Regions from separate parts of the Nocardia sp. XZ_19_369 genome, predicted to be linked through region 3. Evidence: riboswitches for the same ligand, from Rfam matches in the RefSeq annotation. Region 3 holds a riboswitch; each other region holds the start of a gene.
The links. A riboswitch is a leader RNA that binds a small molecule or an ion and turns the genes downstream of it on or off. The one in region 3 is predicted to bind S-adenosylmethionine.
Positions count from the first base shown of each region.

Region 1: linked by a shared signal. The riboswitch ahead of IBX18_RS14405 (bifunctional o-acetylhomoserine/o-acetylserine sulfhydrylase) and the one ahead of IBX18_RS20430 (amino acid ABC transporter permease) in region 3 are both predicted to bind S-adenosylmethionine.
Region 2: linked by a shared signal. The riboswitch ahead of IBX18_RS08790 (2OG-Fe(II) oxygenase) and the one ahead of IBX18_RS20430 (amino acid ABC transporter permease) in region 3 are both predicted to bind S-adenosylmethionine.

Region 1 covers NZ_JACVED010000003.1:651,133-653,391, forward strand. The annotation lists gene IBX18_RS14405 (bifunctional o-acetylhomoserine/o-acetylserine sulfhydrylase) at 1-874, opposite strand, end outside; SAM riboswitch class IV at 967-1,077, opposite strand; gene IBX18_RS14410 (TetR family transcriptional regulator) at 1,129-1,848, opposite strand; gene IBX18_RS14415 (MFS transporter) at 1,983-2,259, shown strand, end outside.
Region 2 covers NZ_JACVED010000002.1:614,232-616,490, forward strand. The annotation lists gene IBX18_RS08785 (tRNA-dependent cyclodipeptide synthase) at 1-466, opposite strand, end outside; gene IBX18_RS08790 (2OG-Fe(II) oxygenase) at 466-1,272, opposite strand; SAM riboswitch class IV at 1,390-1,508, opposite strand; gene IBX18_RS08795 (hypothetical protein) at 1,617-2,219, opposite strand.
Region 3 covers NZ_JACVED010000005.1:330,105-332,363, forward strand. The annotation lists gene IBX18_RS20425 (amino acid ABC transporter ATP-binding protein) at 1-298, opposite strand, end outside; gene IBX18_RS20430 (amino acid ABC transporter permease) at 295-1,227, opposite strand; SAM riboswitch class I at 1,487-1,581, opposite strand; gene IBX18_RS20435 (hypothetical protein) at 1,826-2,259, shown strand, end outside.

The DNA.
Region 1 (2,259 bases), on a different contig from region 3:
CCGCCGAGCCGAGGTCGCGCAGCAGTTGCACGCGCGCCTTGAGCGCGAACGCGGGCGCGCCGAGATCGGCGAACACCGCACCGTGGTAGCTGGGGTCCGGGGTGGTGAAGCCGGGGAAGCGCGGCTGACCCTGCGCGTCGGTCACCGTCCAGTCGAAGGTGCCGCCGTCGACGATCACGCCCGCCACCGCGGCGCCGTGCCCGCCGAGGTACTTGGTCGCCGAGTGCACGACGATGTCGGCCCCGTGCGCCAGCGGCTGGATCAGGTACGGCGTGGCCACCGTGTTGTCGACGATCAGCGGCAGCCCGGCCTGGTGCGCGACGGCGGCGATACCGGGAATGTCGAAGATGGCGCTGCTCGGGTTGGCGATGGTCTCGCCGTAGAACGCCTTGGTGTTCGGCCGGATCGCCGCGCGCCACTGGTCCAGGTCATCGGGGTCCTCGACGAAGGACACCTCGATGCCGAGCTTGGGCAGCGAGTAGTGGAAGAGGTTGTAGGTGCCGCCGTAGAGGTGCGGGCTGGACACGATGTGGTCGCCGGCCGAGGCCAGGTTCAGGATGGCGAACGTCTCCGCGGCTTGTCCGGAGGCCAGCAGCAGTGCGGCGACACCGCCTTCGAGCGCGGCGACGCGCTGCTCCACCACGTCCTGGGTGGGGTTCATGATCCGGGTGTAGATGTTGCCCGGCTCGGCGAGCCCGAACAGCGCGGCGGCGTGCTCGGTATCGCGGAAGGCGTAGGAGGTGGTCTGGTAGATGGGCAGGGCCCTGGCGCCGGTGGTGCTGTCGGGGGCCTGTCCCGCGTGCACCTGTTTGGTCTCGAAAGACCACTGCGCGGTCGGGTCGACGTCGGCCGCGGGCACGGTGGAATCACTCATGAGCTTTGCTCCAAAGAAAAGGTTGTTCGCCAGAACTAACGGGTTATCGGGTCAACGGCGAAGTACAACAACACATTTCGGGAACCTCCTGGAAAGCGCGCTTGCTCTCGACCTTCGAGAGCCCGGTCATCACCCGGAGCACCCCACCGCTGCTGGAGGGTTGCCGTCCAGCAAGCCGGGGCTTCGCGCTGGCACTCATGACCTGACGGCATCATAACCGGCGCCCGATCGGCGACCGAAATCCGGAGCCGAACTCAGCGGGTCGCGCCGGGTCGCGCGGCGCCGCACACCCGGGTGAACTCGTCGAAGGCCGTGGTGAAGGAGTCGCGGCCGGCCGCGGCCGCTGCCTGCGGATTGTCGTAGTCGAACATGCTCTCACCGCACTCCATCGCCAGGTGACCGATGAGCTGCCAGGCGCCGAGGATCAGCCGCACCGGCAGCGCGTCGGGGGTGCTGTCGAGTCGTTCGGCGACCACCGCGGCGATCGCGACGTTCTTGCTGTCGGCGTGCTCGAGGCTGCGCGCGCTGACCGCCGGGCTGCTGCGCATGATCCGCTGCATCTGCTGGAACTGCCGGAACGAGACCGGTCCCTCGGCGGACTCGCTCGCGGCGTGGTCGATCACCAGCAGAAACGCCTCGCGGATCGACTCCAGCTCGTTGCCGGTGACGGGGAGTGTGCGCAAGGTCTCCGCGACCGTCTCGCCGAAGTCCTGGATCGGACCGAGGACGATGTCCTCTTTGCTGTCGAAGTATCGGTTGATCGTGCGCGGCGAGACGTCGGCGGCGTTGGCGATCTGTTCGACCGTCGTCGCGTCGAATCCCTGTGCGTCGCAAAGCTCCAGCGCGACCTCGATGATGCGCAACCGGGTCTTCTGCTTCTTGCGCTCCCGCAGGCCGGGATGGGCGTTCGGCCCTGCGCTGGCGGGGGTCTCCGCCGCGGTACGCGCGCTCGTCGGCGTCGGTGACTCGAGCATGTTCACACCCTATCGCAACCTAGTGGTTTCGTGTCTTTAACCGCCAAATGTCGGATTGCGACATTTTTCGCTTGACGCCAAATGTCGTCTGATGCCAGGATAGCCGCACAGTGTCCAAAGATGAGGAGTCCACGGTGACAAAACAAGGCGGTTCCGCCCGCTGGTTTGCTCTCGCGGTGATCGCGTTGGCCCAGCTCATGGTGGTTCTCGACGCGACCATCGTGACCATCTCGCTGCCGTTCGCGCAGCACGATCTCGGCATCAGCGACGGCAACAAGCAGTGGATGCTGACCGCTTACACGCTGATCTTCGGCGGCCTGCTGCTGCTCGGCGGTCGGCTCGCCGACTACCTGGGGCGACGCCGGATCTTCATCATCGGTCTGGTCGGATTCGCCGCCGCGTCGGCACTTG
Region 2 (2,259 bases), on a different contig from region 3:
GCGCCAGCCGTCGCTCGATGAACCGGTCGATGGTGCTGTCGATGGCATGCCGATACGGCTCATCGGTCTCGTAGGCGTGCTCGATGGCGTCGTAGAGATCGCCGTAGCGGGGATGGGACAGCGCGAAGTCCCAGCGCAGAATGTTTGTCGGGCAGTCGATCTGGTCCAGGTAGCCCTGGTTGCGGGCGATCCACTGGTCGCCGGCGATGCGGGCACGGGCGTGCCGGTCTCTGTCGGTGCCGCCGCTGAGGTTGTGGCGTTGCAAGGTGTCCGCGACGGCGATCGCGCAGCGCCCGAAGTTCGAGCGATTGATCAAATCGATGGTCGCGGCGAGTTTTTCGCCCTCGTGATAGTCCGCGCCGACGCTGACCAGCAGGACGGTGGAGCGACCGTCGGTGGTGATGCCGTCCGAGCGTAGGTCGTAGGCGGCCTTGTGCGACGCGGAGAGCAGCGTAGTCGTGGTCATCAGCTCCACACCTTCAGCGACTCGGCCGGATCGGTGACCCCGATGAAGAGGCCGATGGTGATGCGGGGGCGGTCCTGGGAGGGCGCGACCGCGTGCACCCGGCGCGGATCGATGAAGATCGCATCGCCCACGCGCGGTGTGATGACCAGCGCGGGATCGCCGACCGCGGCGCGGTCGATGCCGTACACGCGGTCGCCGGATCGGTCTCGATATTCGCGCTCGTCGGGATAGTCGTCCCAGATCTGTAATTCGCCGCCGCGCTCCGGCACGTCCAAATAGACATTGACCGACAGCTGCCGAGTGATCCGAATATCGAAGTCCGACGGCAGGTTGCGGCCGACATTGTCGGTGTGTGGCTCCAGATCCACCCCCGCCAGCTGATAGCGCGCAACACCGGCGAAGAAGGCCTGCCCATTGCGCCGCAGCAAACTCGCCCCGGCCGGCCAGATCTCGTCGAGCAGCAGCCGCAGGTCGTCCGCGGGGTACGAATACGGCGAGGCGATATCGCGCAGCCGATCGATATTGTCGCGCGCCTCGTCGAAGTACCGTCCGCGCCCGGCGTCGGTGCTCGTCTCCGAGAACGCGTGCCCGATCCGGCGGAACTGCGGGTCGGTTGCCAGCGGGCCATGGTCCTGCCTGCCGACGAAGGCGTGGCGCAGGTGGTCGAGCGCGTCCGGCCGGACGAAGCCGGCCAGTCGCACCGCGTGCACGTCGCCGTTCAGCAGTGCGGTCAGCGATTCGTGGTCGAATCCCTGCCTGGTGGTGTCCAGCACGCGGTTTCCGAGAGTTGGCGTGGCCGTGGTCATGTCGTTCCCCTCTAGTTGTCGCTCGATGGACCGGGCACAGGCCCAGGCACGAGAGGGGAGGGCGTTTCGGACATGAGTCGACCCCCGTCTCTCGAGAGGGCTCCAGCACACCGACGGAGCCCGCGCTTGCCCGGACCGCTTGACGCGGCTCGGCCTGGTCTTGACCCGGGGCACCCCGCCGCGGTTGGAGGGTTGCCGGCCAGCTAGCCGGGGACTTGACGCTGGCACTCTTGACCTGAGGTAAGCGTGCCGCCCGCCAGAAGCGTTGTCACGCTTTAGAATCGCACTGAGTTATGAATCCGGATGGAAGGATTTCACCCGGCGATGCGGAACGTCGTGGCAGGTCAGCCGCCGAGCAGGCCGAGGCCGCGCAGTTCGAGCGCGGCGAGCCGGCGCACCGTGGCGTCGTCGCCGCGCCGCCAAGCGTCGACCACGTCCGAGTCGATCCGGTCCAGCTTGCGCAGCGGCTGATTGGCGAGGGCGCGCAGGGCGAGCAGATCGCGTCCGCCGGGGACGGCGCGCAGGCGGGCTGCTGTTGCGGCCCTGCGCATCCAGCGCACCCGCAGCGGCAGCCAGACGAACAGCACCAGTCCGAGCGGGACGATCAGTAATCCTATGGCGAGCGCCATGGCGAGATCGTTGACCACCGCCTGCTGGTCGCTGCCGGCCTCCGCCATGGACCGCGCCGCCGCGGACGCGCGCTCGAAGGGGGAGGTGAGATCGTCGCCCACCATCGGCACCCGGCCGACCTTGCGGCCGACATCACCGAGGCTGTCGGCCATGCCGCCGCCCGCGCCCTCCAGCTTCTGGCCGGGCACGCCGAGCTTCTGCACCAGATCGTGCACCCAAAGCGCGGCCATGACCGAGAAGTAGACCCAGGCCACCACCAGCAGATCCGTGACCAATTGACGGGCGGCGACGGAAGCCCGATCGGCATAAATCCTCACCCGTTCGGAATTCCCCGGTGCGCCGATCGAAAACAGCACT
Region 3 (2,259 bases):
TCTGGAAGACGAACCCGATGCGGGAGCGCTGCTTGCGCACCTCGCGGTCGGGCAGCGCGTGCAAGGTGTTGCGGCGCAGCCGATATCCGATCAGCTCGCCGTCGATGCGCACCGTGCCCGCGTCCAGCGCCTCCAGATGATTGAGCACGCGGAGCAAGGTGGACTTGCCGGAACCGGATGGGCCGATCACCGTCACCACTTCACCCGAGCGCACCGTCAGGTCGACCCCGCGCAGGACTTCCTGCGCGCCATACGATTTGCGGACGCCGCGGACCTCGACGGCGGGCGCGGCGGTCATCGGGTGGCTCCGCGCGGTGCGGTGGCGCCGGATTCGGCGACCTCGCGCAGCTTCTGCCAGGCCCGGTGCACCGGTGATGGCGGTGGCGTGCGTTGCGTGCCCTTGGCGTAGTGCCGTTCGATGTAGTACTGCGCCACCGAGAGAATGGTGGTGAGGACGATGTACCAGGCGGTGGCCACCAGCAGCAGCGGCACCACCCGCCCGTTGCGTCCGTAGATCACCTGGACCTGGTAGAAGAGCTCCGCGATCGCCATCACGGACACGATCGAGGTGCCCTTGAACAGGCTGATCACCTCGTTGGTCGCATTGGGCAGAATCGACCGCATCGCCTGCGGAACCACAATGGTGCGGAACTGGCGCACCCGTGGAATGCCCAGCGCGGCAGCGGCTTCCAGCTGACCGGCGTCAACGGAGATGATGCCCGCCCGGATGATCTCGGCAGAATACGCCGCCTGATGCAGCGCGAGACCGATCACCGCCGCGGTGAACCCGCTGATCACGCCGTTCACCTCGAAGGTGAAAAACGCGGGACCGAACGGAATGCCGACCGACAGCGTGTTGTACAGGTAGGCGATGTTGAACCAGAACAGCAGTTGCACGATGAGCGGAATCGAGCGGAACGCCCAGATGTAGCACCACGAGATCACCCGCAACACCGGGTTGCCGGACAGTCGCGCGATGGCCAGCGCGGTGCCGAGCAGGAAGCCGAGAGCGGTACCCCACGCGGTGAGTTCCAAAGTCACCTTCAGCGCGGCGAGCACCGACTTCGCGGTGATGTACTGCGCGAAGGTCGGCCAATCCCAGCCGGGATTGGTGACCAGACCGTGGACGAACTGTGCGAGCAGGATGAGCGCGATCGCACTGACCACCCACCGCCACGGGTGCCGTGTCTTGGCCACGGTGGGTGCGGCATCATCGGCACCGGGCAGGTGAGTCGTAGTGGCGACCGGGTCGTCGCCGGCGTCGGTGTCGCCGGGCACGGCGGTGGCGGACGCACTCATGTCGAGGTCCTTCGGAAGAACGAACGAGACCGCACCACATCGGGCCGCGGTCACATCACCCGGCCAGCGACGGGTGCACAGACTGGCTGCGGGTCAGCCCCGACAGCTCGCGGACGTCACCTTGCACTGATCGATGTGGCGACGGCCCCACCGGGTGCCGTGGGCAGCGGAAATGATCACTTCGGTTCCTCCATCGGTCCCGGCGGAAGCACCCGCACCCGGTGAACCGGGGGGTTGCTGCGACGTCGACGAGCCAGGTCTCTCGGTCGCTCTGGATGGTTGTCGCCGATCCGGACACCGGCTGATGTCAGGGGCGGGCCGAATTATCATGCCCAGCAGGCGAACCCTGGGACAAGGGAACTAATCACCGTGAGCGTAAACCTCGCCGCGGGCCGGATATCGGGGGTGCTGCGGCGGTGCGCCGGTAGGGACACGCCGATGGCTTGCCCGCACCTATATCGCCTGTTCACGGCGTTTGCGGGAGTACCGTCAGCCTTCGATCGCGTCGATGATGAGGGAGGTCTCCGTGGCTGTACCGCGCCGTTCGACCATACTGTCCGCCGTCGCGAGCTGCTCGGTCGCGCTGGCGCTCGCCGCACCGACCGCAGGCGCGACGCCACCCGCCGCAGCGCCGGTTCCATCCGTCGCAGCCGCAGTTCCGCCCGCCGCGGCCTCGGTCCCGCCCGCTGCCGCACCGGTCCCACCTGTCGCGGCCGCAGTTTCGCCTGCCGCGGCTCCGGTGCTGCCCGCCGCAGCTGTGGTGCCGCCTGTTACCGCCCCTGCTCCATCGGCCGCGGCCGACCGTCCGGCCCAGCCCGGCACCAGCACGCTCAGCGATCTGTTCGGCGTCTACAACACCGCGGTCGACGGCCTGCGCGCCGCAGGCATGCAGCCCTTCCTCTATCCAACCGCATCCGCGTACTGCCTCAACGGCAGCAGCCTCGGCCTCGCCCCGGCGGT